2 regions of the Streptomyces sp. NPDC052773 genome follow, and region 1 is predicted to be linked to the other one. Evidence: riboswitches for the same ligand, from Rfam matches in the RefSeq annotation. Region 1 holds a riboswitch; the other holds the start of a gene.
What was found. Region 1 has a riboswitch for glycine ahead of gcvP (aminomethyl-transferring glycine dehydrogenase). Riboswitches for the same ligand answer to the same signal wherever they lie in the genome.
Positions count from the first base shown of each region.

Region 2: another riboswitch for glycine. It lies ahead of gcvT (glycine cleavage system aminomethyltransferase GcvT); the one in region 1 lies ahead of gcvP (aminomethyl-transferring glycine dehydrogenase).

Region 1 covers NZ_JBITZX010000008.1:339,861-355,441, reverse strand. The annotation lists gene ACIG0D_RS20650 (sugar phosphate nucleotidyltransferase) at 1-680, shown strand, start outside; gene ACIG0D_RS20645 (DUF881 domain-containing protein) at 780-1,709, shown strand; gene ACIG0D_RS20640 (small basic family protein) at 1,706-2,038, shown strand; gene ACIG0D_RS20635 (DUF881 domain-containing protein) at 2,044-2,877, shown strand; gene ACIG0D_RS20630 (FHA domain-containing protein) at 2,939-3,895, shown strand; gene ACIG0D_RS20625 (MerR family transcriptional regulator) at 3,939-4,676, shown strand; gene ACIG0D_RS20620 (bifunctional nuclease family protein) at 4,858-5,331, shown strand; gene ACIG0D_RS20615 (MerR family transcriptional regulator) at 5,583-6,224, shown strand; gene ACIG0D_RS20610 (DNA polymerase IV) at 6,404-7,807, shown strand; gene ACIG0D_RS20605 (PRC-barrel domain-containing protein) at 8,049-8,420, opposite strand; glycine riboswitch at 8,534-8,628, shown strand; gene gcvP (aminomethyl-transferring glycine dehydrogenase) at 8,805-11,690, shown strand; gene ACIG0D_RS20595 (ABC transporter ATP-binding protein) at 11,772-12,929, opposite strand; gene modB (molybdate ABC transporter permease subunit) at 12,926-13,756, opposite strand; gene modA (molybdate ABC transporter substrate-binding protein) at 13,753-14,559, opposite strand; gene ACIG0D_RS20580 (molybdopterin-binding protein) at 14,705-15,100, opposite strand; gene ACIG0D_RS20575 (hypothetical protein) at 15,126-15,581, opposite strand, start outside.
Region 2 covers NZ_JBITZX010000009.1:289,211-304,791, forward strand. The annotation lists gene ACIG0D_RS21890 (trimeric intracellular cation channel family protein) at 1-458, opposite strand, end outside; gene ACIG0D_RS21895 (ABC transporter ATP-binding protein) at 523-1,761, opposite strand; gene ACIG0D_RS21900 (ABC transporter ATP-binding protein) at 1,776-2,876, opposite strand; gene ACIG0D_RS21905 (ABC transporter permease) at 2,873-3,871, opposite strand; gene ACIG0D_RS21910 (ABC transporter substrate-binding protein) at 3,979-5,775, opposite strand; gene ACIG0D_RS21915 (ABC transporter permease) at 5,846-6,853, opposite strand; gene ACIG0D_RS21920 (enhanced serine sensitivity protein SseB C-terminal domain-containing protein) at 7,192-8,010, opposite strand; gene ACIG0D_RS21925 (enhanced serine sensitivity protein SseB) at 8,109-8,903, opposite strand; gene ACIG0D_RS21930 (AAA family ATPase) at 8,994-9,665, opposite strand; glycine riboswitch at 9,844-9,943, shown strand; gene gcvT (glycine cleavage system aminomethyltransferase GcvT) at 10,117-11,244, shown strand; gene gcvH (glycine cleavage system protein GcvH) at 11,354-11,731, shown strand; gene glyA (serine hydroxymethyltransferase) at 11,746-13,011, shown strand; gene ACIG0D_RS21950 (L-serine ammonia-lyase) at 13,075-14,442, shown strand; gene ACIG0D_RS21955 (MOSC domain-containing protein) at 14,462-15,004, shown strand; gene ACIG0D_RS21960 (NADPH-dependent F420 reductase) at 15,006-15,581, opposite strand, start outside.

The sequences.
Region 1 (15,581 bases):
TCGTCGCGTCCGCGCGGGCGGCGTTCGGGGTGCGGTTCGACCCCGTCGGCGAGCGGCTGTCGCTGGTCGACGAGAAGGGCCGCATCGTCGAGGACGACCGGGCGCTGCTGGTGATGCTCGACCTGGTGGCCGCGGAGCGGCGCAGCGGGCGGGTGGCTCTGCCCGTGACCACCACGAGAATCGCGGAGCAGGTGGCCGCCTACCACGGCACGCAGGTCGAGTGGACGACGACCTCGCCGGACGATCTGACGCGGGTCGGGGCCGAGGAGTCGACGATCTTCGGTGGCGACGGCAAGGGCGGCTTCATCGTTCCGGAGTTCAGCAGTGTCTTCGACGGCACGGCGGCCTTCGTACGGCTCATCGGGCTGGTGGCGCGGACGCAGCTCACGCTGAGCCAGATCGACGCGCGGATTCCGCGGGCGCACGTCCTCAAGCGGGATCTGGCGACTCCGTGGGCCGTCAAGGGCCTGGTCATGCGGCGGGTCGTCGAGGCGGCCGGAGACCGCTTCGTGGACACCACCGACGGCGTCCGCGTGGTGGAGGCCGACGGGCGCTGGGTGATGGTCCTGCCCGACCCGGCGGAGGCGGTCACGCATCTGTGGGCCGAGGGGCCGGACGACGCGTCCGCGCAGGCCCTGCTCGACGAGTGGTCGGCGGTCGTGGAGAGCGCCGGGCGGTAAAACGCCCCGCACGCGCGCGTGCCGGACAAGTGTCCCTCAAGGGGGCCTGTCCGGCACGCCGGTGGGGCCATTCGGAGGTACCGGGCGCGACGTGCGACGATGTGCGGCATGTCGCAGCAGCCCCCCGTTCGGAGCACGTCGACGCGCCCGCCCTCGCGTCCGGACGCGTCCATGTCGCTGCTCACCAACGTCATGGATCACAGCCTCGACGACGGGTACGCCGAGGCGGCGGCGCGCAAGCGGGCCGCGGGTGACGGGGGCATGCCCAAGACGCTTCGGGCCCGGCTGGGACTCGCCGCAGGGCTGGTCCTGGCCGCCCTGGTGGTGACCGTCGGGGCCGCGCAGGCCCGGGTGGCGGCTCCCGCCGTGGCGAAGGAGCGCGAGGAGCTGATCGACCGTATCGACCGGGAGAGTGACGCGGCCGACGAGCTGGAGGACGCCGTCGACAAGCTGCGCGACGAGGTCGACGCGCGCCGGCGCGCCGCGCTCAAGCACAGCGGCGGGGGCGGTCAGGGCGAGCTGATCGGCATCCTGTCGGGCGCCACCGAGGTGCACGGACCGGGTGTGAAGCTCGTGGTGAACGACGCCAAGGACTCGGGCTCCGACGGTGACGGGAACCCGCGCGGGACGTCCGGTTTCTCCGACACCGGACGGGTGCGCGACCGGGACATGCAGCGGGTGGTCAACGGGCTGTGGGAGTCGGGCGCCGAGGCCGTGTCGATCAACGGGCAGCGGCTGACCGCCCTGTCGGCGATCAGGGCCGCGGGCGACGCCATACTGGTCGACAACCGGCCGCTGGTGCCGCCGTACACGGTGCTGGCGGTGGGGGACGGGAAGCAGCTGAGCACCCGGTTCCAGAACAGCGCGGACGGGCTGTACCTGCATGCCTTGCAGGAGAACTTCGGCATCCGGACCGGTATCTCCGTGGAGGACGATCTCCGGCTTCCGGCCGCGCCGAGCGTGACCGTGCGCACCGCGCAGCCGAGAACCGAGTCAGCACAGCCGAGAACTGAGAAAGGCACATCGTGATCGCCGTACTGGGCCTCGTCGTGGGAGTCGTGGCCGGCCTGTTGGTCCGGCCCGAGGTTCCGGCGGTCGTCGAGCCGTATCTGCCGATCGCCGTCGTGGCGGCACTCGACGCCGTCTTCGGTGGTCTGCGGGCCATGCTCGACGGCATCTTCGACGACAAGGTCTTCGTGGTGTCGTTCCTGTCGAACGTGGTCGTCGCCGCGCTGATCGTGTTCCTGGGCGACAAGTTGGGTGTGGGGGCGCAGCTGTCCACCGGTGTCGTGGTCGTGCTCGGGATCCGGATCTTCTCCAACGCCGCGGCGATCCGCCGGCACGTGTTCCGGGCGTGAGGCCGATGAGCGATCAGGACGAGACGGGCGAGAACCGGCTGCGCAGGGAGCTGCCGGAGGAGGTGCCGGCGCCGGCGCCGCGGGCGGCCGAGCCCGAGGAGACGGGCGGGCCGGTGCTGACCGGTCGGCAGCGGCTGGTGAAGGGGCTGTGGCCGCCGCGGGTAACCCGTGCCCAACTCATCGTCGCGCTGCTGCTGTTCGGGCTGGGCTTCGGGCTGGCCGTGCAGGTCGCCTCCAACAGCGACGGCGACAGCGCGCTGCGCGGGGCGCGGCAGGAGGATCTGGTGCGCATCCTCGATGAACTCGACGACCGCACACAGCGTCTTGAAGACGAGAAGCAGGGTCTCGAGGAGCAGCGGGACGAGCTGGAGAACAGCTCGAACCAGGCCGAGGAGGCCCGTCGGCAGACGATCGAGAAGGAGAGACAACTCGGCGTCCTCGCGGGCACGGTGGCCGCGGAGGGCCCCGGCATCACCATGACGATCGTGGACACGAAGGGGACGGTCGAGGCGGACATGCTGCTCGACGCGATCCAGGAGCTGCGCGCGGCGGGCGCCGAGGCGATCCAGGTGAACGGTGTGCGGGTGGTCGCCGGGACGTACCTCACGGATTCCGGCAAAAGCGTGAGCGTCGACGGGAACAAGATCAACGCGCCCTATCGTTTCAAGGTCATCGGCAAGCCGCAGGACCTCGAACCGGCGCTGAACATCCCTGGAGGCGTGGTGCAGACGCTTGAGAAGGAGCAGGCCACCGTGACCGTCGAGCGGTCCGACAAGATCATCGTGGATGCCTTGCGGCCCGCGGAGCGACCTGACTACGCTCGGTCGTCCTCCCAGTGAACCGGCGGTGCATGGCTGACGTCCGGCGAGGGCATGAGGTTGCGGGGGGTCGGCGCACCGATTGGGTGGTGCGTGGTGGAAACTGTCTGGTGGACACGGACGTTGTGAGGATGTCCGGCTCGACCAGTGTGTGCAATCAGGGTTCGTCCTGCCCCACGGGCGGGTCTGTTTCGGTCAAGGGGAATCGCCCGTGAAGTTGTTTGCGAAGTTGTTCGGCAAGAGCGCACGAGAGGGCCGCGACAGCAACGCGACCGCTCGCCATCGCGCGCAGCCTGACGCGGAGGGCCAGCGCCCGCTGTTCCGGGACCAGGTGGCTGGTCCGGGCGGTGACATTCCGGGAGGTCAGGGCGCGCCGTCTGTTGACCCTGCCCAGTCCGGCGGCATAGGTTTCGGGCAACCGTCAACCTCAAGTACGGGTGGAGGGTTCTCCTCTGGTCCGTACGCGTCCAATGCCCCGGCGGGGCAGCCGCGGCAGGAGGATCCGTCCATGTCGGTCCTGGTGTGTACGAGGTGCGGTAACCGCAACGCGGAGAGCAGCCGTTTCTGTTCCCACTGCGGCGCGCCGCTGCGGGCGGGGGCGGAGCGTTCGTCGGAGACGACCTCCACGATCTCCATCAGCGGTCTCGAGGCCTACGACGCGGAGGCCACCGGTCAGACGCCGATGCCGACGCTCTCCCCGGAGGCGCAGGCCGCCGTCGACGCGCTGCCGCTGGGCTCCGCACTCCTGGTGGTGCGGCGCGGGCCGAACTCGGGCAGCCGCTTCCTGCTCGACAGCGACCTGACCACGGCGGGACGTCATCCGCAGAGCGACATCTTCCTGGACGACGTCACCGTCTCCCGGCGGCACGTGGAGTTCCGGCGCAGCCCGGACGGCTCGTTCACGGTGGCCGACGTCGGCAGTCTGAACGGCACGTACGTCAACCGTGAGCGGATCGACCAGGTCGCGCTGTCGAACGGCGACGAGGTGCAGATCGGCAAGTACCGACTGGTCTTCTACGCCAGCCGGCAGGCCATCTGACCCTCCCCCAGACGCAGTCCGGGGGGAACCCCAGGGAAGGTCCATGCTTCAATCACCGAGCGGCGGTGCCGGTAGTGGTACCGCCGCCGCGGACAGTGGGCTGATGAGCATCGGCACGGTGCTGAACGTGCTGCGCGAGGAGTTTCCCGAAGTCACGATCTCCAAGATCCGTTTCCTGGAGTCGGAAGGGCTGATCGAGCCGCAGCGGACCCCCTCGGGGTATCGCAAGTTCAGTGCCGGTGACGTCGAGCGTCTCGGCCATGTCCTGAGGATGCAGCGGGACCACTATCTGCCCCTGAAGGTGATCCGCGAGCACCTGGACGCGATGGAGCGGGGCGAGGACGTGCGGCTGCCCACGCTCGGCCGGCAGCGCGACGGCGAGGCCGTGCCCGAGTCGGCCGAGGGGCCGACGGCCGCCCGGATCGGGCGCGACGAGCTGCTGGCCGCCGCCGGGATCGACGAGCGCCAGCTCGCCGAGTGGGAGGCGTACGGGCTGGTCACCGCGGTGGCGGACGGCGTGTACGACGCGGAGAGCGTCACCGTGGCGACGCTGGTCGCCGAACTGGGGCGATTCGGGATCGAGCCGCGGCATCTGCGGTCGATGAAGGCCGCCGCCGACCGGGAGGCCGGGCTGGTGGACCAGGTCGTGGCTCCGCTGAAACGACACCGCAACCCGCAGACCAGAGCGCTCGCCGAGGCCCGGACCAAGGAGCTGGCGGGGCTCGCGGTGAAGCTGCACGCGGCGCTCGTGCAGACCGCGCTCGGAGTGCGGCTGCCCTGAGCCGGGCTCGCCGAGCCGCGGTGCGGGGGTTGGGGCCGCGATGCGGTTGATCGCAGGGCAGGTCCGAAGCCGCGATTCGGTTGGGCCGCGGGGCAGGTCCGAGGGGATGCGGGCGGCCGGATCGGGCGCCTGATGCCGGCCCGACTACCCAAACATCCCGAGCACGGCCTAGGGTTGCTGTGTGAACGAGCTCGATGTCGTAGGTGTCCGGGTCGAGATGCCCTCCAACCAACCGATCGTGCTCCTGCGTGAAGTGGGAGGCGACCGCTACCTCCCCATCTGGATCGGGCCGGGGGAGGCGACGGCGATCGCCTTCGCCCAGCAGGGCATGGCCCCCGCGCGACCGCTGACCCACGACCTGTTCAAGGACGTGCTGGAGGCCGTCGGCCAGGAGCTCACCGAAGTACGCATCACGGATCTGCGTGAAGGCGTCTTCTACGCGGAGCTGGTCTTCGCCAGCGGGGTCGAGGTGAGCGCCCGTCCTTCCGATGCCATAGCGCTGGCCCTGCGCACCGGAACTCCGATCTACGGCAGTGACGGGGTGCTCGACGACGCCGGTATCGCGATTCCGGACGAGCAGGAGGACGAGGTGGAGAAGTTCCGCGAGTTCCTCGACCAGATCTCGCCCGAGGACTTCGGCACCAGCAGCCAGTGAGACGGGGCGGTCCGGCAGGCCACAGGGCGGTCGGACCGCGTCCCGTGAGAGCGCGCCGCGGGCATGTGCCGACGGCGCGTGAGAGCGTCCTGCGGCTCTCGCCGAGAGCATTCGGCTAGCCTTTCCCCGCGGTGGGGCACGGGAAACCACTCTTAGGGTGATTATCACTCGGCGTGCCGAGTGTGGCGATCGTTGACGCACCCTTGGTGACTGCCTACCGTCGAGAAGGCAGGTCAAGGACGGAGGTCGGCGTGAGAAGCAGCGGCGACGGTACGGCTGGGGGTGCCCCCGGACGCAGTCCGGGGGAGAGCGGTCCGTACCCGCTTGGGCGGGCGGCCGGTCACGCTGCGCCGCGGCCGGTGGCTGTACCCGGCGGCGGAGGGGCGGCGTCCGATGCGACCGAGGAGGTCGGCTACCGAGGTCCGACGGCCTGTGCGGCGGCGGGCATCACCTACCGGCAACTGGACTACTGGGCGCGTACGGGCCTGGTCGAGCCGAGCGTGCGGCCCGCCTACGGGTCGGGGACGCAGCGGTTGTACAGCTTCCGGGACGTCGTCGTCCTGAAGATCGTCAAGCGGTTCCTCGACACCGGGGTGTCGCTGCAGAACATCCGCACCGCCGTTCAGCATCTCAGGGAACGCGGTTTCCGTGATCTCGAGCGGATGACGCTGATGAGCGACGGCGCGACGGTGTACGAGTGCACCTCGCCCGACGAGGTCCACGCGCTGCTCCAGGGCGGTCAGGGCATCTTCGGGATCGCGGTCGGCGTGGTGTGGCGGGACGTCGAGAACGCGCTGTCCCAGCTGCACGGTGAGCGCATCGACACGGGGGAGACGCTGGTCGGGCACAATCCGGCCGACGAGCTGGCGCGGCGGCGCAACCGCGCGGTCTGAACGCGCGGCCGGAACAAGCGGTCTGAGCGCGCGGTCGGAACAGGCGGTCTGAACGCGAGGCCGGAACACGCGGTCTGAATGCGCGGCCTGAAACGGTCGCGAAGCCGATCCGAGCGGTCCCCGCGTGATCGGTGGCGGTCGCGGCCGCATTGTCAGTGGTGTGGTGCAGCATCGGAGATGTGAGAACCGCGCCGACGATCCTGCATCTCGACATGGACGCCTTCTTCGCCTCGGTGGAACAGGCGTCGAAGCCGAGCCTGCGCGGGAAGGCCGTCATCGTGGGCGGGCTGGGGCCGCGCGGGGTGGTGGCAACGGCCTCGTACGAGGCGCGGGTCTTCGGGGTGCACTCGGCGATGCCGATGGCGCAGGCGCGGCGGCTGGCGCCGAACGCGGCCTATCTCGTGCCGCGCTTCGAGTTCTACCGGTCGATCAGCGAGCAGGTCATGGGACTGCTGCGGTCGCTGTCGCCGCTGGTGGAGCCGTTGAGCCTGGACGAGGCGTTCGTCGATCTGGAGGCCGGGGGCGCGGCGTGGGACGAGGAGTCGGCGCGGCTGGCCGGGGTGAAGCTGCGCGCGGACATCCGGGAGGTCACCGGTCTGACCGGGTCGGTGGGGCTGGCCGCCTCCAAGATGCTCGCGAAGATCGCCTCCGAGCAGGCCAAGCCCGACGGTCTGGTGCTGATCCCGCCGGGGACGGAGCGGGCGCTGCTCGAGCCGATGTCGGTGCGGACGCTGCCGGGGGTGGGGCCGGCGACGGGCGACCATCTGCGGCGGGCCGGTATCACCACGGTCGGTGAGCTGGCCGAGGCAGGGGAGGACGAGCTGGTGCGGCTGCTGGGCAAGGCGCACGGGCACGCGCTCTACGCGATGGCGCTGGCGCGCGACGACCGGCCGGTGGTGGCGGAGCGGGAGACCAAGTCGGTGTCGGTCGAGGACACCTACGACGTGGACATCCACGACCGGCTCCGGGTGGGGATGGAGGTGCGGCGGCTGGCGGACCGGTGTGTGCGCAGGCTGCGGGGCGCGGGGCTGTCGGGGCGGACCATCGTGCTGAAGGTGCGGCGGTACGACTTCTCCACGCTGACCCGGTCCGAGACGCTGCGCGGGCCCACGGACGACCCGGCGGTGGTGCGGGAGGCCGCGGCGCGGCTGCTGGAGTCCGTGGACACCACGGGCGGCGTACGGCTGCTGGGGGTCGGTGTCAGCGGTCTCGCGGACTTCACGCAGGAGGATCTGTTCGCCCAGGCGGCGGGGGAGCGGGAGGACGGGCCCGTGGAGGAGGGGGCCGAGGAGCGGGCGCCGGCCGAGGCCGAGCAGACCGAGCGGCGGTGGCCTGCGGGGCACGACGTGCGGCACGCCGAGTTCGGACACGGATGGGTGCAGGGCAGTGGGCTGGGGAGGGTGACCGTGCGGTTCGAGACACCGGACTCGGAGCCGGGACGGGTGCGGACGTTCCGGATCGACGATCCGGCGCTGGAGCCGGCCGAGCCGTTGCCGCTGGTTGCGCGAAGACCGGGGGGCGACGAGGGAGACGGGGGATCCGGAGCCTTGGGGGACGGGGCTCGACGAGCGGTGCCCGGGTGAGTGGTCGGCGGCGCCCGGGGAGTGGTCGGCGGCGCCTGGGTGAGTCGTCGGTGGCGCCCGGGGGAGCGGTCGAGTGGCGTAGGGGCTGCGTCGGCGCAGCGCCCCCGGAGGCCGTGAGGGCCGGGGGCCGGGGGGGATGGGCCCGGGGTGAGCGGCTGGGGCTGTGTGGGCGAGCGGGCTCGGTGGGTGAAGCCGGTGGGTGCCCGGCTCGGCCCCGCCGCGGTCGCTCACCCCGGGGTCTTCAGGTCTCGTCCGTGCCCGCCAGCTTGCCGAAGTCGTGGTCCGGGAGCGCTGGAGGGGCCGCGATGTCGAGACCGTAGTGGTGGTAGAGCTGGAGTTCCTGCTCGGGGGAGAGATGGCGGCCCACGCCGAAGTCGGGCGCGTCCTTGATCAGGGCGCGGTCGAAGGGCACGTGGAGGCTGCCCTCGATCAGCTCGCTGGGTTCGAGGGGGACGAAGGCGTCCCTGCTGAACAGCCCGGTCCGTATGGCCGCCCACTCCGGGACGCCGGTCGCGTCGTCGAGGTAGACCTCGTCGATGGTGCCGATCTTGGTGCCGTTGCGGTCGAACGCCTTGCGGCCGATCAGGTTGCGCGGATCGATATCGGTCTGCACGGGCCCTCCACGTGGTCGCAACTCATTCGATAGCACTACGAAAGAGCACTTTGGGGAACGCGGCCACTCGAACGCCTGGGCGTTGCCCTCGCTGGTACGCTGACAACGGCTGCTGACCCCGTGCGGGAGAGTCCTCCGGATCACCCGGAGGCGCCGAAGGAGCAAATCCTCCCCGGAATCTCTCAGGCCCACGTACCGCACGGACGAGGTCACTCTGGAAAGCAGAGCGGGTGTCGACGGCTTCCGCTCTCACCGACGGTGAAAGCCGGATCCCCTCGGGCGATCCGGTGAAGCTCTCAGGTTGAGATGACAGAGGGGGAGGCCGTCCGGGCACCCGCGCCGTGGTGCCCCTCGCAGGTCGCGTCAGACCAGGAGGCCTCCGCAATGACCGCCCATCGCATTCCGCTCTCCGAGCTCGAGCAGGGCATTCCGTTCGAGCAGCGCCACATCGGGCCCGACCAGGAGGCTCGGGCGAAGATGCTCGCGCAGGTCGGCTACGGCTCGCTGGACGAGCTCACCGCCGCCGCGGTCCCGGATGTGATCAAGAACGCCGACGCCCTGGACCTGCCGGGTGCGCGCTCCGAGGCCGAGGTGCTGGCCGAGCTGCGCGCGCTCGCCGACCGCAACCAGGTCCTCGACTCCATGATCGGCCTGGGGTACTACGGCACCTTCACGCCGCCCGTCATCCTGCGCAACGTCATGGAGAACCCCGCCTGGTACACGGCCTACACGCCGTACCAGCCGGAGATCTCCCAGGGGCGGCTCGAGGCGCTGCTGAACTTCCAGACCATGGTCGCCGACCTCACCGGCCTGCCGACCTCCGGCGCCTCGCTGCTCGACGAGGGCACGGCCGCCGCCGAGGCGATGGCGCTCTCCCGGCGCATGGGCAAGAACAAGAAGGGCCTGTTCCTGGTCGACGCGGACGCGCTGCCGCAGACCATCGCGGTGATCCAGACGCGCGCCGAGCCGACCGGCGTCGAGGTCGTCGTCGCGGACCTCTCCGAGGGAATCCCGGCCGAGCTGGACGGGCGGGAGATCAACGGCGTCCTCGTCCAGTACCCCGGCGCCTCCGGTGCCGTACGGGACATCAAGCCGGTCATCGACCAGGCGCACGAGCGGGGCGCGCTGGTCACCGTCGCCGCCGACCTGCTCGCGCTGACGCTGCTGAAGTCGCCCGGTGAGCTGGGCGCGGACATCGCCGTGGGCACCACTCAGCGGTTCGGTGTGCCGATGGGCTTCGGCGGTCCGCACGCCGGTTACATGGCGGTCCAGGAGAAGATGGCGCGCAGCCTGCCCGGGCGGCTGGTGGGCGTGTCTGTGGACGCCGACGGCAACAGGGCGTACCGCCTCGCGCTGCAGACCCGTGAGCAGCACATCCGCCGCGAGAAGGCGACCAGCAACATCTGCACCGCGCAGGTGCTGCTCGCCGTGATGGCCGGGATGTACGCCGTCTACCACGGCCCGGACGGCCTGAAGGGCATCGCGCGGCGCACCCACCGCTACGCGTCGCTGCTGGCCGCGGGCCTGCGCGACGGCGGGGTCGAGGTCGTCCACGGCTCCTTCTTCGACACCGTCACCGCGCGGGTGCCGGGCCGGGCCGCCGAGGTCGTGGCCGCCGCCCGCGAGAACGGCGTCAACCTGCGCCTCGTCGACGCCGACCGGGTGTCGATCGCCTGCGACGAGACCACCACCCGCGCCCAGCTGGGCGCCGTGTGGAGCGCCTTCGGTGTCGAGGGCGACATCGAGGCGCTGGACGCGGCCACCGAGGACGCCCTGCCGGGCGCGCTGCTGCGCAGCGACGACTTCCTCACCCACCCGGTCTTCCACCAGCACCGCTCCGAGACCGCGATGCTGCGCTACCTGCGCCGGCTCGCCGACCGCGACTACGCGCTGGACCGCGGCATGATCCCGCTGGGCTCCTGCACCATGAAGCTCAACGCGACCACGGAGATGGAGCCGGTCACCTGGCCGGAGTTCGGGCAGCTGCACCCGTTCGCGCCCGCCGAGCAGGCGGAGGGCTACCTCACGCTCATCCGCGAGCTGGAGGAACGTCTCGCCGAGGTCACCGGCTACGACAAGGTGTCGCTCCAGCCGAACGCCGGTTCGCAGGGCGAGCTGGCCGGTCTGCTCGCCGTACGCGGCTACCACCGGGCCAACGGCGACGAGCAGCGCACCGTGTGCCTCATCCCGTCCTCCGCGCACGGCACCAACGCCGCGAGCGCGGTCATGGCCGGGATGAAGGTCGTCGTCGTCAAGACCGCCGAGGACGGCGAGATCGACGTCGAGGACCTGCGGGCCAAGATCGAGCAGTACCGCGACGAGCTGGCGGTGCTGATGATCACGTACCCGTCGACGCACGGTGTGTTCGAGGAGCACGTCTCCGACATCTGCGCGCGGGTCCACGAGGCCGGCGGCCAGGTGTACGTCGACGGCGCCAACCTGAACGCGCTGGTCGGCCTCGCCAAGCCGGGTCACTTCGGCGGCGACGTGTCGCACCTGAACCTGCACAAGACGTTCTGCATCCCGCACGGCGGCGGCGGTCCCGGCGTCGGCCCGGTGGCCGTACGCGAGCACCTGGCGCCGTACCTGCCGAACCACCCGCTCCAGCCGGCCGCCGGCCCGGAGACGGGCGTCGGCCCGATCTCGGCCGCGCCGTGGGGCTCCGCGGGCATCCTGCCGATCTCCTGGGCGTACGTCCGCCTGATGGGCGGCGAGGGCCTGAAGCGGGCCACGCAGGTGGCCGTGCTCAGCGCCAACTACATCGCCAAGCGCCTCGAGCCGCACTACCCGGTGCTGTACACCGGCCCCGGCGGCCTGGTCGCGCACGAGTGCATCATCGACCTGCGTCCGATCACCAAGGCGACCGGCGTGAGCGTCGACGACGTCGCCAAGCGGCTCATCGACTACGGCTTCCACGCGCCGACGATGTCCTTCCCGGTGGCCGGCACGTTGATGATCGAGCCGACCGAGTCCGAGGACCTGACCGAGCTGGACCGGTTCTGCGACGCGATGATCGCCATCCGCGCGGAGATCGAGAAGGTCGGCACGGGCGAGTGGCCCGCCGACGACAACCCGCTGCGCAACGCGCCGCACACCGCGGGCGCGGTCGGCGGTAAGTGGGAGCACGCGTACAGCCGCGAGGAGGCCGTCTTCCCGGGCGGTGTCTCCGTCGCCGACAAGTACTGGCCGCCGGTGCGCCGGATCGACCAGGCGTTCGGTGACCGGAACCTGGTGTGCTCGTGCCCGCCGCTGGACGCGTACGAGGACTGATCTCGTGAGTGTGGGGCCCCGCTTCGGTCCGGACGGCCGGGGCGGGGCCCTTCCGCGTTCCCGGGCGGCCTCCGGAGGCTCTCAGGCGGGGTAGGCGTGCGTCTGGGCGGCCTTGACGGTGGCCCACACCTCGGCGCCCGGGTGGAGGTCCAGCTCGGCGGCGGCGACCGTGGTGAGGTCGGCGACCAGGGGCAGCTCGCCGGTGAGGGCGGCGCGGATCTGGTCGCCGTGCGTCTCCAGACCGGTGACCTCGCAGCGCCAGAGATTGCGGGCGCTGGAGCCCGTGGGGCGCTCCCGGTAGAGGGTGACCGCTCCCGGGGGGAAGGCGACGAAGACCGGGCCGGTGAGGTCTTCGGTGGTGGTGATGGCGGGGCCCGCGTCGAGGCGGACGGTGTGGCCGTCGGCGGTGCCCTTGTAGAGGTTCAGGCCGACCAGCTGGGCGACGTAGTCGGTGCGCGGGCGGCGGGCGATCTCGGCCGGGGTGCCCTCCTGGACGATCCGGCCGTGCTCGACGACCACCAGCCGGTCGGCCAGCACCATGGCGTCCAGCGGGTCATGGGTGACCAGGACGGCGACCGCCTCGAAATCGGCCAGGTGGTGGCGGAGCCGCGCCCGCACCTCGAGGCGGGTACGGGCGTCCAGGGCGGCCAGCGGCTCGTCCAGGAGCAGCAGCCGGGGCCGGGTGGCCAGGGCGCGGGCGAGGGCCACGCGCTGGGCCTGGCCGCCGGAGAGACGGCGCGGCTTGGCACCCGCGTGTTCGGCGAGGCCCATGCGGTCCAGCCAGGCGGCGGCCTGGGCGCGGGCCTCCGCCTTCGTCGCGCCCTGGCAGCGCGGGCCGAACGCCACGTTGTCCAGGGCCGTCAGATGCGGGAAGAGCAGGTAGTCCTGGAAGACGACGCCGACCGGGCGGGACTCGGGCGGCGTACGGTCCAGGGCGACGCCGTCCAGACGGAGGTGACCGCCGGTGAGCGGGGTCAGCCCGGCGAGGGCGCGCAGCGCGGTGGTCTTGCCGGCGCCGTTCGGGCCGAGGAGGGCTACGACGTCGCCGGGGGCGGCGGAGAGGGCGACGTCCAGGCGGAAGGTGCCGCGGTCGACGATCAGGCGGGCGTCCAGGCCGTTGCTCTGTGCGGGGGCTGCGGGGGCTGCGGGGGCTGCGGGAACTTCGGGGCCCGCGGGGCCCGCGGGCGCGGCGGGGGCTTCGCCCGGGGTGCTGTCCCTCGGTGCGTGGTTCTCTGTCATGTGGCTCTCATCCAGCGGTCCCGCAGGCCCGCCAGGACCGCGATGGACACGGCCAGGAGGACCAGGCTGAGGGCGATCGCGGCGGCGGGGTCGTTCTGGAGGGCCAGGTAGACGGCGAGCGGCATGGTCTGGGTGCGGCCGGGGAAGTTGCCCGCGAAGGTGATCGTCGCGCCGAACTCGCCGAGGGCGCGAGCCCAGGCGAGGACGGCGCCCGCCGCGACGCCGGGGGCGATCAGGGGCAGGGTGACCCGGCGGAAGGCGGTGAACCGGGAGGCGCCCAGGGTGGTGGCGGCCTCCTCGTAGCGCCGGTCGGCGGCGCGCAGGGTGCCCTCCACGCTGATGACCAGGAACGGCATGGCGACGAACGTCTCCGCGAGGACGACGCCCGCCGTGGTGAACGGCAGCGTGATGCCGAACCACGCGTCCAGCCACCGTCCGACGACGCCGTTGCGGCCGAGCGCGAGCAGCAGCGCGACACCGCCCACCACGGGCGGCAGCACCAGCGGCAGGGTCACCAGGGCACGGACCAGGCCGCGGCCGGGGAACTCCGTGCGGGCCAGCAGCCACGCCAGCGGCACCCCGAGGACCAGGCTGAGCGCGGTCGCGGCCGTGGCGCAGATCAGGGACAGCCGCAGCGCCTCCCACACCCCCGGGCTGGTCAGCTGGTCCGGCAGACTGCCCCAGGGGGTGCGCACGAGCAGGGCGAGCAGCGGGACCAGCAGGAACGCCAGGCCGAGCAGGGCGGGCAGCAGCAGCGGCAGGGGCACGGCGAGGGAACCCCTGGGCCGTTTGCGCGGCGGTCCGCCCGTCAGGCTCCGGGCGCTCATGGCTTGAGGAACCCGGCCTCGGTCAGCACCTTCTGGCCCTCGGGGGACCGCACCAGCGCGATGAACGCCCTGGCGGCCGTGCGGTTCGGCGCGTCCTCCAACAGGGCGATCGGGTAGTCGTTGACGGCGTCGGCCGACTCGGGGAAGTCCACGCCGTCCACCTTGTCACCCGCGGCCCGGACGTCCGTCCGGTACACGACGGCCGCGTCGGCCTCCTTCAGCTCCACCTTGGTCAGGGCGCCCTTGACGTCCTGCTCGTAGGAGGCGGGCTCGAGGTCGAGTCCGGCGGCGTCGAGGGCCTTCTGTGTGGCTGCCCCGCAGGGCACCTCCTTGTCGCACAGCACGACCTTCACACCGGACTTTGCGAGGTCCTCGAGCGAGGAGATCCTGTCGGGGTTGCCCGGCAGGGTGGCGATCTGGAGCTGGTTGCGGACGAAGGTGACCGGCTTGCCGTCCGTACCGTCCCGGTTCGTCACGAGGGCCATGGTCTTCGGGCTCGCGGCGGCGAATACGTCGGCGGGCGCGCCGTTGGTGATGCCCGCGGCGAGGCTGTCGCTGCCGCCGAAGCTGAAGGTGACCTCGGTGCCGGGGTGCCGCTGCTCGAACTCCTCGCCCAGCTTCTCGAAGCTCTCCTCGAGGGAGGCGGCGGCGAAGACGGTGACCGTGCCGGAGAGCTTCGGGGACCCGGAGGCGTCGGCGGTCGTGTCACCGGAGGACGAGGAGCAGGCGCCCAGCGCGAGCAGCACCGCGGCGCCCGCGCCGGCGGCGGCGATGCGCGGGGTCCGGCGGGTGATACGGGTCATCGCGGGGCCACTCCTCGGGCAGCTGCGGGCTCAACACCGATCATACTGACGCAGATGCGAGGCAGATGTCTGCTGGAGCATCGCATGAGCCAACTTGCACCCGAAGCTGGGCGCGCACGTGCGTTCGTACGGAGCGAGTGGGCTCTCAGCTGCGGTCGATATGGACATTCGTCGACTTCACCCGGGCGGTGGCCTCCATCCCGACTTCCAGGCCCAGCTCCTCCACGGCCTCGCGGGTGAGCAGGGAGACCAGGCGGTGCGGGCCCGCCTGGATCTCCACCTGGGCGGCGACGTCACCGAGCTTGATCGCGGTCACGATGCCGGGGAAGGCGTTGCGGGCCGAGGTGTACGGGGTCTCCTCCTCGGTGTTTCCGGCGTGCGCGAGTTCCACCGAGAACGCGGCGAGGTCCCGGCCGTCGATGAGCCGGCGGCCTGATTCGTCGCGGTGGGTCGCCACCCGGCCCGCGTCCGCCCAGCGGCGGGCGGTGTCGGGGCTGACGCCGAGCAGTCGTGCGGCCTGGCCGATGGTGTAGGAGTGCATGCACGTCACGATAGGGCGGGCCCTCTCAAGGATCCTCCAGACCGGACACCCGGAACACGGCGTGCGCGGTCTCGCGGTCGACGCGCCGGCCGAGGCGGTCCAGCGCGGTCCGGCCGCACAGCAGCGCGCCGGCGGTCTGCGCGCGCTGGGCGTCCTCGTCGAGGCGGTGCCACAACTCGGGGTTGGCGACGAGGACCCGGGGATCGAGTTCGACCCGGGCGCCCAGCGCGTCGCGCAGGACCAGGCGCTGGGCGATGCCGTCGGAGCAGCGCACGGAGACCAGCAGATCGGTGCGGACCCGGCGGGTGCGCAGCAGGAACCGCGTCTCCAGCCAGCCGGTGCCGGCCGCGACGCGGGGCGGGCACAGCATCAGGAAGAGCAGTGCGGCCAGGACCAGCCAGAGGGCGCCGCGCCAGGGGGTGAGGGTGGTGGCGGCCCAGTCGATGAGGAGCAGCGCTCCGAGCAGTACGGCGGCGGAGGC
Region 2 (15,581 bases), on a different contig from region 1:
CGCAGCAGCGAGGGCACCTCGTTGGCGAGGACGTCGCGCAGCACACCGCCGCCGACCGCGGTGGCGAGGCCGAGGGCCGCCGAGGCGGTCAGGCCCAGGCCGTACTCGTACGCCTTGATCGTCCCGGAGACGCAGAACAGGCCGAGGCCGGCGGCGTCGAAGACGTTCACGCCGGTCTGGATGCGCTCCACCTGCGGGTGGAGGAAGAAGACGAGCAGCGCCGCGAGCAGTGGGGTGAGGAAGTACCCCAGATCCGTGAAGGCGGCCGGCGGTACGGCGCCGATGATCAGGTCACGGAAGAGCCCGCCGCCCAGCGCGGTGACCTCGGCGAGGACGGCGATGCCGAAGACGTCGAAGTTCTTGCGGACGGCCAGCAGGGCACCGGAGATCGCGAAGACGAAGATGCCGATCAGATCCAGGGTGTGCTGGACGGACGGGGTGAACAGTTGCTGGAGCACCCGAACATTCTGACGCGTCAAGGGGGGTGCACCTGGCAAACGCAGGTGCACCCCCCTTGATCGTTTATTTCTCTTCGGTGGAGGTCCCGCCGTCGGACGCCTGCTCGGCAGTCTTCTCCGCGGGCTTCTCGCCGGTCTTCTCGCCCTTCTCGGCGGTCTTCTCGACGGCCTTCTTGACCGCCGCCGAGGTCTCCGCCGACTCCTCCAGCACCGCGTCCGGCACCAGTTCCCCGGCCTCCTTGGCGGCGCTCAGCAGGACGGTGTCCTGCGGGGCCTGGTCCTCGAAGTTCTCCGGGTGGTGGCAGGCGACCCGCTGACCGGGGCGCAGCTCGAGCAGCGGCGGCTCCGTCGTCTTGCAGATCTCCGTCGCCTTCCAGCAGCGGGTGTGGAACCGGCAGCCGCTCGGCGGGGAGATCGGCGAGGGCACGTCGCCCTTGAGCAGGATGCGCTCGCTCTTGACGTTCTTGCGGGCCGGGTCCGGGATCGGCACCGCCGACATCAGCGCCTTGGTGTACGGGTGCATCGGCGACTTGTAGAGCAGGTCGCGGTCGGCCAGCTCCACGATCTTGCCGAGGTACATCACCGCGATGCGGTCCGAGACGTGCCGGACCACCGAGAGGTCGTGCGCGATGATCACGTACGTCAGGCCCAGCTCCTGCTGGAGGTCGTCCAGCAGGTTCACCACCTGCGCCTGGATCGACACGTCCAGCGCGGACACCGGCTCGTCGGCGACGACCAGCTTCGGGTTCAGCGCGAGCGCGCGGGCGATGCCGATGCGCTGGCGCTGGCCGCCGGAGAACTCGTGCGGGTAGCGGTTGTAGTGCTCGGGGTTGAGCCCGACCACCGACAGCAGCCGCTGCACTTCCTTCTTGATCCCGCCCTCGGGCTCGACGCCCTGGAGCCGGAAGGGGGCGCCGACGATCGTGCCGATGGTGTGGCGCGGGTTCAGCGACGAGTACGGGTCCTGGAAGATCATCTGCACATCGCGGCGCAGCGGACGCATGCCCGTCACCCCGAGGTGCGTGATGTCCTTGCCCTCGAACTCGACCGTGCCGCCGGTCGGCTCCAGCAGCCGGGTGATGAGCCGGCCCATCGTCGACTTGCCGCAGCCGGACTCGCCGACGACGCCCAGGGTCTCGCCCCGGCGCACCTCGAAGTCGATGCCGTCGACCGCGTGCACCGCGCCGACCTGCCGCTTCAGCAGCCCCTTCTTGATCGGGAAGTGCTTCTGCAGGCCGGTGACCTTGAGCAGCACGTCACCGTCGGCCTCCCCGCGGGACGCGCTCTGCGCGGGGATCGTCACTGCTTTCTCGTCGCTCACAGCTTCGGCGCAATCTCTTCGGTCCAGATACGCTCCCGCTGCTCCTGCGTCATGTGGCAGGCGGCCCAGTGCCGGCTGCCGACCTCGGTCAGCTCCGGGCGGACCGTGCGGGTGACGTTGTCCTTCGGCAGGTCCGCGTACGGGCAGCGCGGGTTGAAGGCACAGCCGGACGGGACGTTGATGAGGGAGGGCGGGGAGCCCTTGACCGGGATCAGCCGCTCCTGCTGGTCGCGGTCGAGGCGCGGCATCGAGCCGAGCAGACCCCAGGTGTAGGGGTGGCGGGGCTCGTAGAACACCTTCTCGGCGGGGCCGCGCTCGACGCACCGGCCGCCGTACATCACCAGCAGGTCGTCGGCCAGCTCGGCGACGACGCCCAGGTCGTGGGTGATGATGATGACCGCCGAGCCGAACTCCTTCTGCAGATCCCGGATCAGGTCCAGGATCTGCGCCTGGACGGTGACGTCCAGGGCGGTGGTCGGCTCGTCCGCGATGAGCAGTTCGGGGTTGTTGACCAGCGACATCGCGATCATCGCGCGCTGGCGCATACCGCCGGAGAACTCGTGCGGGTAGCTGTCGACACGCTTGTCGGGCTGCGGGATGCCGACCCGGTCGAGCATCTCGACCGCGCGGCGCTTGGCGGTCTTCTTGTCGACGTCGTGGTGTATTCGGTACGCCTCCACGATCTGCTGGCCGATCGTGTAGTACGGGTGCAGCGCGGACAGCGGGTCCTGGAAGATCATCGCCATCTCGCGGCCGCGCATCCGCCGCACGTGGTCCGGGTCGGCCGACAGCAGCTCGGTGCCGTTCAGCCAGATCTCGCCGGAGATCTGCGGCTTGCGCTTGCCGTAGTTGCCGGCGGTGTGCAGGCCCATGATGCCGAGCGAGGTCACCGACTTGCCGGAGCCGGACTCGCCCACGATGCCGAGGGTCTTGCCCTTCTCCAGCTGGAAGCTGAGCCCGTCGACGGACTTGACCAGGCCGTCGTCGGTGGGGAAGTGCACCTTCAGGTCGCGCACTTCGAGGAAGGCGGTCGGGGCGGGACCGGCGGCGGGGGTGGGCTCGCCCACGGCCGCGCCCGTCTTGCTGAGTTCGGTCATGTGAGCCTCACTCGGGGGTCGATCACGGCGTACAGGACGTCCACCACGAGGTTGGCGATGAGCACCGCGAGAGAAGTGATCAGGGTGACGCCCAGGATGACGGGCAGGTCCTGGTTCTTGATCGCGTTCAGCACGGCCTGGCCGAGGCCGGGCAGGGAGAACGTGGTCTCGGTCAGGATCGCACCGCCGATGAGGGCGCCCAGGTCCATGCCGAGCATGGTGAGGATGGGCGTCATCGTCGAGCGCATGGCGTGCTTGCGGATGACGACCTGCTCCCGCAGACCCTTGGCGCGCGCCGTGCGGATGTAGTCCTCGCCGAGGATCTCCAGCATGGTGGCGCGGGTGATGCGGGCGTACATCGCCGCGTAGAGGAAGGCCAGGGTGACCCACGGCAGGATCATGCCGCCGAGCCAGCCGGTGAAGCTCTCCTCCAGGGGGACGAACTCGCCGTTGATCCAGCCCAGTCCGTAGGAGAAGATCGCGAGGCTGAGCAGACCGGTGAAGTAGATGGGAAGGGAGACACCCGCCAGGGCGACGATCATCGCGCCACGGTCCCAGAAGCTGCCCCGCTTGAGGGCGGAGAGCACACCCGCGGCCAGGCCGAAGATCAGCCACAGGACGGCCGCGCCGAGCGCCAGCCCCAGGGTCACCGGGAAGCGGTCGGTCAGCACGGGCCAGATGGCCTGTTCGCTGCGGAAGGAGTAGCCGAAGCACGGCGCGGCGCACTGCGTGACGTCACCGCCGCCGGCGTAGGTCCGGCCGACGAAGATGCCCTTGAAGAACTCCCAGACCTGCGAGTAGATCGGGTCGCCGAGGCCCAGCTTCTCCCGCACGCCCTCGACGGCGGCGGGGTCGGCCTGCTTGCCCACGAAGTTCAGGGCGACGTCGACGCCCGCCCACTTGGGGATGAGGAAGAAGATGCTGAAGACCACCACGACGATGACCACGAGCATCACTGCGGCGGCGAACAACCGCCTGATGAGGTAAGCGAGCACAGCTAACGGCCCGCCGCGGACCGCGGGCCGCCGGAGGTCTTCCGGGGCCCGCGGTCACGCCGCGCCGGCCTTCACCTGCCTTTCGTGCCGTACGGCGGGTGTGCCGGTTACTTCGTGTTCTTCAGACCGAGGTTGACGAAGTCGTACTGACCGCTGTACGCGTCGGTGGTGTAGACGTTCGCCAGCCGGTCCGAGCGCCAGTTCAGGAACCGCTCGAAGACGAAGGGCAGGTAGTACGCGCCGTCCATCACCTTGTGGTTGATCTGCGTGGCGATCTCGACCTTCTCGGCCTCGTCCAGCGTCTTCGTGTAGTCGGCGAAGAGGCCGTCGATCTCCTTGTCCTCGATCAGCGCGTAGTTGTTGTTGGCGCTCTCGAGGATGTACTTGCTGTGCCAGAGCGGCAGGCCGAAGCCCTGGACGGACGGGAAGTCCGCGCCCCAGCCCATGATGATGATGCCGTAGCCCTTCTTCTTCACGTTCGAGGGGCTGCCGACGACGCTGGAGTTCTGGGCACCGTCGTACTGGTCGATCTCGACGTCGATGCCGACCTTCTTCAGCGAGGCCTGGAGCGACTCGGCGGTGGCGACCTCGGCGGGCTTGTTGTTGCGGACCGCGATCTTGGTCTTGAAGCCGTTCGGCTTGCCGCAGGCCTTCAGCTCTTCCTTGGCCTTGGCGGCGTTGCCCTTCTTGTTCTCACCGGCCATGCCGTACGGGTCGTACTTCTGGCCCTCGCCGCCCGGGATGCCCGGAGGCAGCATGTTGGTGCCGATGTCGCCGCCGGCGACGGGGCCGCCGCGCGCGGTCTGCAGGGAGACGTGGTCGGCGCCGTAGAGCACCGCCTTGCGGCAGTGGATGTTGTCGAACGGCTTCACGTTCTGCGCGAGGGCCGCGTAACGGATGTAGCCGGAGACCGGGTTGTCCAGGTTGTCCTTGTGCTCCTTCAGGGCGGTGGCGCGGCCCTGCGGGGAGAGGCTGGTCTGGGCCAGGTCCAGGTCGTAGTCACCGGCGATCAGACGGGCGTCCAGGTCGTTGGCGTTCGAGAAGAACTTGACCGTGATCTTGTCCGGGTACGCCTTGCGGATCGGGTCCGAGGACTGCTTCCACTCGGTGTTGCGGACCAGCGTGAGGTCCTTGCCCGGGCTGTAGGACTCGAACTTGTACGGGCCGGAGGAGAACGGCCGCAGCGCGTACTTGGACTTGGTGTCCTTGTCCTGGCGGACCGGGGAGGCCGAGATGAGGGCCAGCATCTCCTCGAAGTCCGAGTTCGCCTCGGGCAGCTTGAAGACGATGGTCTTGTCGTCCGGCGTCTCGATGGCCTTCAGGCCGAGCTTGTCCTTGGACTTGTCCTTGTACGGACCCGGGTACTCGCCCTTGGGGTCGAGCACCTCCTTGAGGTACGTCGGGCCGCCGGACAGCACGTCCTGCGCCCAGACGCGCTCGATGCCGTACTTGATGTCCTTGGAGGTGATCGGCTTGCCGTCCTCCCAGGTGATGCCGTCACGCAGGGTGTACGTGTAGGTCTTGCCGTCGTCGCTGATCTTGGCGAGACCGGTGGCGAGGTCCGGGGTCAGCTCGGTGCCGGCCTTGCCCGGCTCCGTCTTGTTCGTGACGAGCTGGCGGCTGTAGTAGCGCGCGAAGTTCCACATGAAGCCGTAGTAGCCGCGGGTGGTGTCCCACGAGTCGGCGTCCTGCGGGGCGGCGAACTTCAGGGTGCCGCCCTTCTTCGCGAGGTCGGCCTGGGCGACCTTGTTGTTCGCCGCGTTGAAGCCGGCCGCGCCGTTCTTCGACCCGTTGTTGCTGTCCTTGCCACCGCCGCCGCACGCCGCCGTGGTCAGCAGCGCGGCGACCACCGCGGCAGCGGCCATGGCCTGCTTGCGCCGCCCTGAGGTGCGTTGGGTAGTCACGATCTCGGATCCTCCGGAATTGATGAGAGACCCCGTGCCTTGCGCCACGGGTCGCTTGCGGTACGGCAGTTCAGCGCGAGCCCTTCGGGTCGAGCGCGTCGCGGACGCCGTCGCCGAAGAGGTTGAAGGCCAGAACGGTGATGAAGATCGCCACGCCCGGGATCACCATGTACATGGGGTCCGAGTCGTAGTAGTCGATCGCGTTCGAGAGCATCTGCCCCCAGGACGGCGTCGGCGGCTTGACGCCGACGCCCAGGAAGCTGAGTGCCGCCTCGGTGAGGATGTTGGTGGGAATCATCATCGTCGTGTACACGATGATCGGCGCGACCAGGTTGGGCAGCAGCTCCTTGAAGAGGATGTAGAACCGCCCGGCGCCCAGCGAGCGGGCCGCCTCGACGTACTCGCGCTCGCGCAGCGACAGCGTCTGGCCGCGCACCACGCGTCCGATGTAGGGCCAGCCGAAGAAGCCGATGACCAGGATCATCACGAACAGGCGCACGCCGGTGCCGGTCAGTCCCAGCATCTCGCTCGGCATCACCGAGACCAGCGCGATGATGAACAGCAGCTGGGGGAAGGCCAGCAGGCCGTCCATGACCCGGCTGATGACGGTGTCGACCCAGCCGCCGAAGAAGCCGGCGAGGATGCCGAGAACGGTGCCGATGACGACGGCGACGATCGCCGACAGGAAGCCGACGAGCAGCGAGATCTGGGCGCCGTAGACGATCCGGGCGAAGATGTCGCGGCCGTTGACCGGCTCCACGCCGAGCCAGTGCTCGCCGCTGATGCCGCCGAACGAGCCGATGGGCGTGCCGAACAGCGGGTCGATGAGGTCCTCGTGGTGGGCCTCGGGGTCCTGTCCCGCGAGTCCGGTGATCACCGGCGCGAGCACCGCGACCAGGATCAGGAACAGCACCACGATGCCGCCCGCGAGGGCCAGTTTGTCGCGCTTCAGCCGTTCCCAGGCGATCCGTCCCAGGGAACGTCCCTGTACGGCCTTCGCCTCGCCGCCGGCCAGCGCCGCTTCCTCGGCCGCACTCGGAGCCGCTTCCGCGGTCGGCTCGTGCAATGGTGCCGTCATCTGGCAGGGACCCCTCTCAACCGGCGGTAGCCGGCCCGCACTTGCCGCTGTAGCGGCGTGATCAGTCCGTCGTACACAGGGGGCGAACACCCGGGCGAACACCCCTGGAGCGGGAGTCTTCAACGCTTTGGCGATCTGTTGCCAGACTTGACGGTGAATGGATGCGTAACCGTGATGCTGTCTGCCGGGTTCCGTTATCCGAACGGTGTGTAACGCGGGCCGGACAGGGGCGAGTTGGGGCAATCAGGACAGAACGGTTGTTTCTGCCCCACGTCTACGCGCGCAGAGGTGGTTGAGGTCCGGACCTGACCGGGATGCGGACGGGGCCCGCGGGCGCGTCAGTAGCGGCCCTGGACGGGCGGCACCGGCGGGTAGCCGTAACCGGCCGCCGGTGCCTGCGCGGGCGGCTGCGCCGGGGCGGCGTGGGCCTCGCGGTCGTAGAACGGGCGGGCGTGGGCGCGCAGCCACATCGCGACCGGGTCGTAGGTGTCGGACATCGCGACCGTCGACACCGGCAGGCCGTCCGGTACGGCGCCGATGGACTGCTGCATCATCGCGCGCACCGAGTCGACGGCGGCCGGGGAGGTGTCGTACACGTCCAGCCCGATGGCGAGGTACGGTGCGCCGAGCGCGGGCTGCACCCAGGCGCGGCGCAGTGAGCGGACGGCGGGGGTGCGGTGGGCGTTCTGGGTCAGCAGGGCGTAGAACGCGGGGATCTCGATGGTCGGCTCGGCGAGCCGCAGCGGGCCGGCGGGCTGGCGGTCCAGGCCGGTGGCGATACGGCGCAGATCGAGCCACGGGATGCCGACGCCGCCGCCGGGGGCGTGCGGGTTCAGCCAGAGGCCGTAGCGCTCGGGGTAGAGGGTGCGGGCCACGTCGACGCCGTCGACGACTTCGTAGCTCCGGTTCCAGCCGCTGGCGGACAGCTCCTGGGCGGAGGTGACGCAGGGCGCGTAGCCGTAGCCGTCGACCTCCATGGTGCCGTACTGGGCGTCGGGGCTGCCGGCCTGACCGTGCCACAGCAGCATCCAGACCTGGCCGGAGGAGGGGGTGGCGAGGGCGCGCAGCAGGGCCTCGTAGGCGTCGTAGCGGCCGGGGGTGACCTGGCGCAGCATGTGCTCGACCTGGCCGGCCGCGGCGGTGCCGCTCACGCTCACTGTTTACCGCCCCTTCGTACAGCGCCCTCGTTCGAGCCGTGACCCTAGCTTAAGGGTGCTCACCGGCTCCGGGACCGGTGCGTCGCGCGGGCACGGGTTCAGTGGGCGCGCGTGTAGAAGGGACGCACCTTCTCGCGCATCCAGCGGCCGACCGGGTCCTCCGCCACGTCCAGGAGGACGAGGTTGACGGGCCACTTCACGGGGACCTTGGCGAGGGCGCGGCCGAGGGCGTCCAGGGGCTGGACGCGGGCGTCGCCCTCCCACTGCGCGAGCTCGACGCCCACGAACATCACGGGGTCGGCGGTCTCGACGGCCGCGAGGCAGCGGCGGGCCGTCAGCACCACGCCGATTCCCTCGAACTCCTCGGAGGCGGCGGAGAGGAAGTCGACCGGGTCGTCCTGCCAGTCCGGCTCGAAGAGACGGACCCGGCCGCCGCTCGCGGGCCCGTCGAGGGGGGTGCGGCCGGCCCGGCACAGCTCGGCGACGGCGGGCGGCGGCAGCGGGACGCCGACCACGCCGCCGGGGTTCAGGGCGATACCGGCCTGCGGCGGCAGTCCGCGCGCGAACTCCACGGCCGGGGCGATGGTGTACGCCATGTGGGCGCCGGCGACCTGGCGGAGCTGCTCCTCCGAGCTGAACACCGGGACGTAGGCCTGACCGTCGATCTCCATGGCCGGCAGATCGAGCGAGCCGCTGTCCGGCCCGCCGCCGTTGGGCAGCGGCACCCACACGAAGCTGCGGCCGAGCACCTCGACGATCCGCCCGCCGGCCGAGGGGCCCGCCCCGAGGGACGCGGACAGCACCTCCTCCAACTCGTTGCCGGGCCAGCCACCGTGCGGCTGCGGGTGCGCCTGCGCCGGGAAGTCCGCGGAAAAACCCGCCGGGAAGTCCATCTGTCTACCGCCTGCTTCACAACCACTGCACTCCCTGTGCCCGCCCAGGCTAACGGGCGACCGGGGGCGTGGGCGCGGCCCCGTCCCGGGTCAGCCCGTGAAGCCGATGCGGTGGAGGGTGTTCGCGGCGTCGCGGTCCAGGAGGATGGCGGAGGTGCAGCCGCGGGGGAGGTTGCCCTGCTCGATGGCGCGGAGGAGGCGGGTCGCGGCGGCGCGGTGGCGGAGGAAGGCGTAGCGCGAGACGCCGCGGCCGCGGGCGCGCTGGCCGGCGAGGGCCTGTTCGGGGGTGACGTCGAGGAGCAGGAGGTGGAGGGTGCCGCCACGGCGGCGGGCCTCGCGGGTCAGCCAGCGCCGCACCCACGCCTGGGTGCCGCAGTCGTGGACGACGACGCCCTCGCCGGTGCGCAGGGCGCGGCGCAGGCCGGCGTAGTGCGCGAGGCGGACCAGGGGGCGGTAGACCGCGTACGGCAGCCAGGACGGCATCCGGCGGTCCCAGCGGTCGCGGGTGTCCTGGGAGTCGACGCGCCGGGCGTCGCGCACCGTGCGGCGCATCAGGGTCGACTTGCCGCTGCCGGGCAGCCCCGTGACCACCGCCAGGTCCTGGGGTCCGAAGAGCAGCGCGTGCGGGCTGCGTCCGCCGCGCTCGCGCAGGTCGCGGACGACGGGGGAGGGCAGCGGGGGGCAGGCCTGCTTCACCGGGACGCCCGGCTGGGTGGGCACCGCGATGCCGGTGGTGGTCGCGTACGCCGTGGTCCTGTTCACCGTGATCGTCCTCCCTGGGGCGGTTCACGTGTTCCCATGCCCGTCGAGTGTAAAGAGAAGGTAATCCGCGATGTCGTGTGTTTTCGTTCTCGTACCGCCACAGCCCGGTTACAGATGTGGTCTGCCACGATCCGGCGCGGCGTGCAATGATGTGCGCGCCAACTGCATACCGGCCGTTTGAATCCGCGCGGGAGAGTCCCCGGCCACCGTGTCGCCGGGGCGCCGAAGGAGCAAGTCCCTCCCTTGAATCTCTCAGGCCCCGTTACCGCGCGGGCGAGGCACATCTGAAAAGCGGGCCGCTCCTGTCCTCGACGAGGAGACCCGGCCCCACCCAAGGTGCAAGCCGTGATCGTCCCACTGGCGGTCGTGGCGAACCTCTCAGGTTCCGATGACAGATGGGGAGGACCTTTCCTCGCCCGCATGCGTTCATGCCCTGGGAGACGACCGACCGATGAGCAGTACCGAACCCTCGCAGAAGCGTCACACCGCGCTCGATGCCGTGCATCGCTCGCTGGGCGCGACGATGACCGACTTCGCCGGCTGGGACATGCCGCTGCGCTACGGCTCGGAGCGCGACGAGCACAACGCCGTGCGCACCAGGGCCGGCCTCTTCGACCTCTCCCACATGGGCGAGATCACCGTGACCGGCCCCCAGGCCGCCGCGCTGCTGAACTACGCCCTCGTCGGCAACATCGCCTCCGTCGGCGTGGGCCGCGCCCGCTACACCATGATCTGCCAGGAGGACGGCGGCATCCTCGACGACCTGATCGTCTACCGCCTGGCCGAGACCGAGTACATGGTCGTCGCCAACGCCTCCAACGCCCAGGTCGTGCTCGACGCGCTCACCGAGCGCTCCGCAGGCTTCGACGCCGAGGTCCGCGACGACCGCGACGCGTACGCGCTGATCGCCGTGCAGGGCCCGGCGTCCCCGGAGATCGTCAAGAGCCTCACCGACGCCGACCTCGACGGGCTGAAGTACTACGCCGGCCTGCCCGGCACCGTCGCCGGCGTCCCCGCGCTGATCGCCCGCACCGGTTACACCGGCGAGGACGGCTTCGAGCTGTTCGTGAAGCCGGAGCACGCCGTGGAGCTGTGGCAGGCGCTGACCAAGGCGGGCGAGGGCGCCGGGCTGGTGCCGTGCGGCCTGTCCTGCCGGGACACCCTGCGCCTGGAGGCGGGCATGCCGCTGTACGGGCACGAGCTGTCGACCTCGCTGACCCCGTTCGACGCCGGGCTCGGCCGGGTGGTCAAGTTCGACAAGGAGGGCGACTTCGTGGGCCGCGAGGCGCTCACCCAGGCCGCCGCGCGCGCCGAGCAGAACCCGCCGCGCGTGCTCGTCGGGCTGATCGCCGAGGGCCGCCGCGTCCCGCGCGCCGGGTACGCGGTCGTCGCGGACGGCGAGGTCATCGGCGAGGTCACCTCCGGCGCGCCCTCCCCGACGCTGGGCAAGCCGATCGCCATGGCCTACGTGGACGCCGCGCACGCCGCTCCGGGCACCCCCGGCGTCGGCGTGGACATCAGGGGCAGTCACGAGCCGTACGAGGTCGTCGCGCTCCCCTTCTACAAGCGTCAGAAGTAGCCACCGAGCGCGGTCCGTACGTGACACCGCGCACATTCGCGCTGCTCACGCACGGTTCCGGCAGTCCCCCATTCACCAGCACTCCCCCGCGTACAGGAGAATTCAGGCCATGAGCAACCCCCAGCAGCTGCGCTACAGCAAGGAGCACGAGTGGCTGTCGGCCGCCGAGGACGGCGTCGCGACGGTCGGCATCACGGAGCACGCGGCCAACGCGCTCGGCGATGTCGTCTTCGTTCAGCTCCCGGAGGTCGGTGACACGGTGTCCGCGGGCGAGACCTGCGGCGAGCTGGAGTCGACCAAGTCGGTCAGCGACCTGTACTCCCCGGTGTCCGGCGAGGTCACCGAGGTCAACGAGGACGTCGTCAACGACCCGTCGCTGGTGAACTCCGCCCCCTTCGAGGGCGGCTGGCTGTTCAAGGTACGCGTCGCGGAGGAGCCGGCCGAGCTGCTCTCCGCCGACGAGTACACCGCCTTCATCGCCGGCTGAGGAGTCGTAGACGTATGTCCGTCCTGAACACGCCCCTGCACGAGCTCGACCCGGACGTCGCCGCCGCCGTCGACGCCGAGCTGCGCCGCCAGCAGTCCACCCTGGAGATGATCGCCTCCGAGAACTTCGCCCCGCTGGCGGTCATGGAGGCCCAGGGCTCGGTCCTGACCAACAAGTACGCCGAGGGCTACCCGGGCCGCCGCTACTACGGCGGCTGCGAGCACGTCGACGTCACCGAGCAGATCGCCATCGACCGGGTCAAGGAGCTGTTCGGCGCGGAGTACGCCAACGTGCAGCCGCACTCGGGCGCCTCCGCCAACCAGGCCGCGCTGTTCGCCCTGGCCCAGCCCGGCGACACCATCCTGGGCCTGGACCTGGCGCACGGCGGTCACCTCACCCACGGGATGCGGCTGAACTTCTCCGGCAAGCAGTTCAACGTGGTCGCCTACCACGTGGACGACAACGGCCTGGTCGACATGGCCGAGGTCGAGCGGCTCGCCAAGGAGCACCGCCCGAAGGTGATCATCGCGGGCTGGTCGGCGTACCCGCGCCAGCTGGACTTCGGCGAGTTCCGCCGGATCGCCGACGAGGTCGAGGCGTACCTCTGGGTCGACATGGCGCACTTCGCGGGTCTGGTCGCCGCGGGGCTGCACGAGAACCCGGTGCCGTACGCCGATGTCGTGACGTCCACCACGCACAAGACGCTGGGCGGCCCGCGCGGCGGCATCATCCTCGCCCGCGGCAAGGACTTCGCGAAGAAGCTGAACTCCGCCGTCTTCCCGGGCTTCCAGGGCGGCCCCCTGGAGCACGTGATCGCGGCCAAGGCGGTCTCCTTCAAGATCGCCGCCTCGGAGGACTTCAAGGAGCGCCAGCACCGTACAGTGGAAGGCGCGCGGATCCTCGCCGAGCGGCTGACCGCCCCGGACGCCCGCGAGGCCGGGATCAACGTCCTCACCGGCGGCACCGACGTCCACCTCGTCCTGGTCGACCTGCGCGACTCGGAGCTGGACGGGCAGCAGGCCGAGGACCGTCTCCACGAGGTCGGCATCACCGTCAACCGCAACGCGGTCCCCAACGACCCGCGTCCGCCGATGGTGACCTCCGGCCTGCGCATCGGTACGCCCGCGCTCGCCACCCGCGGCTTCACGGCCGAGGACTTCCGCGAGGTCGCGGACGTGATCGCGGAAGCGCTCAAGCCGTCCTGCGACGTGGCGGCACTGAAGTCCAGGGTCACCGCCCTGGCGGACAAGCACCCGCTCTACCCGAGCGTCGGCAAGTAAGCACCACCCCGTGCGGGGCACCCCACCGGGTGCCCCGCCACCACCCGCATTGAGGAGTCTGACGTGGCCATCTCGGTCTTCGACCTGTTCTCGATCGGCATCGGCCCCTCCAGCTCCCACACGGTCGGCCCGATGCGCGCGGCGCGCATGTTCGCCCGCCGGCTGCGCAACGAGGGCCTGCTGGACTCGGTCGCCACCGTCCGCACCGAGCTGTACGGCTCGCTGGGCGCCACCGGCCACGGCCACGGCACGCCCAAGGCGGTGCTGCTCGGCCTGGAGGGCGACTCGCCGCGCACGGTCGACGTGGAGACCGCCGACGAGCGGGTGGAGACGATCAAGGATTCGGGCCGGATCCGCCTCCTCGGCGAGCGCGAGATCCCGTTCTCCTTCGACGACGACCTGGTCCTGCACCGCCGCAAGACCCTCCCCTACCACGCCAACGGCATGACGCTGTGGGCGTACGACGCCGACGGCGCCGAGCTGCTGACCAAGACGTACTACTCGGTGGGCGGCGGTTTCGTCGTCGACGAGGACGCGGTCGGCGCGGACCGGATCAAGCTCGACGACACGGTCCTGAAGTACCCCTTCCGCACGGGCGACGAGCTGCTGCGCCTGACCAAGGAGACCGGCCTGTCGATCTCCGCGCTGATGCTGGAGAACGAGCGGGCCTGGCGCACCGAGGACGAGATCCGCGCGGGCCTGCTGGAGATCTGGCGGGTCATGCGGGAGTGCGTGGAGCGCGGCATGTCCCGCGAGGGCATCCTGCCGGGCGGGCTGCGCGTCAAGCGCCGGGCGGCGACGACGGCGCGCAAGCTGCGCTCCGAGGGCGACCCGCAGGCCCTGGCGATGGAGTGGATCACCCTCTACGCGATGGCCGTGAACGAGGAGAATGCGGCCGGCGGGCGCGTGGTGACCGCCCCGACGAACGGCGCGGCCGGGATCATCCCCGCGGTGCTGCACTACTACATCAACTTCGTGCCCGGCGCCGACGAGGACGGCGTGGTCCGCTTCCTGCTCGCCGCCGGAGCCATCGGCATGCTCTTCAAGGAGAACGCCTCCATCTCCGGCGCCGAGGTCGGCTGCCAGGGCGAGGTGGGCTCGGCCTGCTCCATGGCGGCCGGCGCCCTCGCGGAGGTCCTGGGCGGCTCCCCCGAGCAGGTGGAGAACGCGGCCGAGATCGGCATGGAGCACAACCTGGGCCTCACCTGCGACCCGGTCGGCGGCCTGGTCCAGATCCCGTGCATCGAGCGCAACGGCATGGCCGCGGTGAAGGCGGTCACGGCGGCGCGGATGGCTATGCGCGGCGACGGCTCCCACAAGGTGTCCCTGGACAAGGTCATCAAGACGATGAAGGACACCGGCGCGGACATGTCGGTCAAGTACAAGGAGACGGCCCGGGGCGGGCTGGCGGTCAACATCATCGAGTGCTGACCCCCGGTAGGGTGAGCCCGTGAGCGGGACGATCACTGCGGTCAGCAGCAACGGGACGTACTCCTTCTCCAAGCCGAACCGTGAGAGCGTCACGCTCGTCGCGGGCCTCGGTGTCGAGGGCGATGTGCACGCCGGAGCGACGGTGAGGCACCGGTTCCGGATGGCGAAGGACCCGGCGCAGCCGAATCTGCGGCAGGTCCACCTGATGCACGAGGAACTGTTCGACGAGGTCCGCGCCGCCGGTTTCGAGGTCGCCGCCGGGCAGCTCGGAGAGAACGTGACCACGCGCGGGATCGATCTGCTGAACCTGCCGACGGGCACCCGGCTGCACCTCGGCGACGAGGCCGTCGTCGAGGTGACCGGGCTGCGCAACCCGTGCGCGCAGATCGACGGATTCCGCAAGGGACTGATGAAGCAGGTCGTCGGACGGGACGCCGGCGGCGCGGTGCGGTTCAAGTCCGGGATCATGAGCGTCGTGCTCACCGGCGGTGTGGTGCGGCCCGGCGACCCGGTGCGCGTCGAGCTGCCGGACGGACCGCACACGCCGCTGACGATCGTCTGAGTCAGCCCCGGAACTCCGGCGTCCGTTCCGGCGAGGCCTCCGCCAGTGCCTTGCGCACCGCCTCGACGCCGCCCCGCAGCCCGTACACCGGGGTGCCGGGCTGCTGGCGCCAGGACTCGTCGATGCCGCCCGCGTCGACCGTGTCGAAGCCGAGCTCCTCTATCAGTGCCCGCACCTTCCGCTTGGCCGCCTCGTCGTCGCCCGCGACCGGCAGCGCCAGCCGGTCCGGGTCGCCGGCCGGGCGCGGGCGGTCGAGGATGTCCCGGGCGTACGTGCCGTTGAAGGCCTTGATCACCGGGTGCCCCAACCGGCGTTCCGTCCAGCGGCTCTCGGTCAGCCCCTCGTCCTCGATCCCAGCGATCCGCCCGTCGCGCTCGCGCGGGTAGTAGTTGCCGGTGTCGATGACGGCGACGTCGTCGGCCGCCTCGTCGAACAGGCCGGACGGCAGGTCCGGCACCGCCTTCAGCGGGATGGTGACGACGACGATCCCGGCGCCGCGCGCCGCCTCCTCCACCCGCACCGGCGTCGCCCCGGTCTCCTCGGCGAGCGCGGTGAGAGTGTGCGGGCCGCGGGAGTT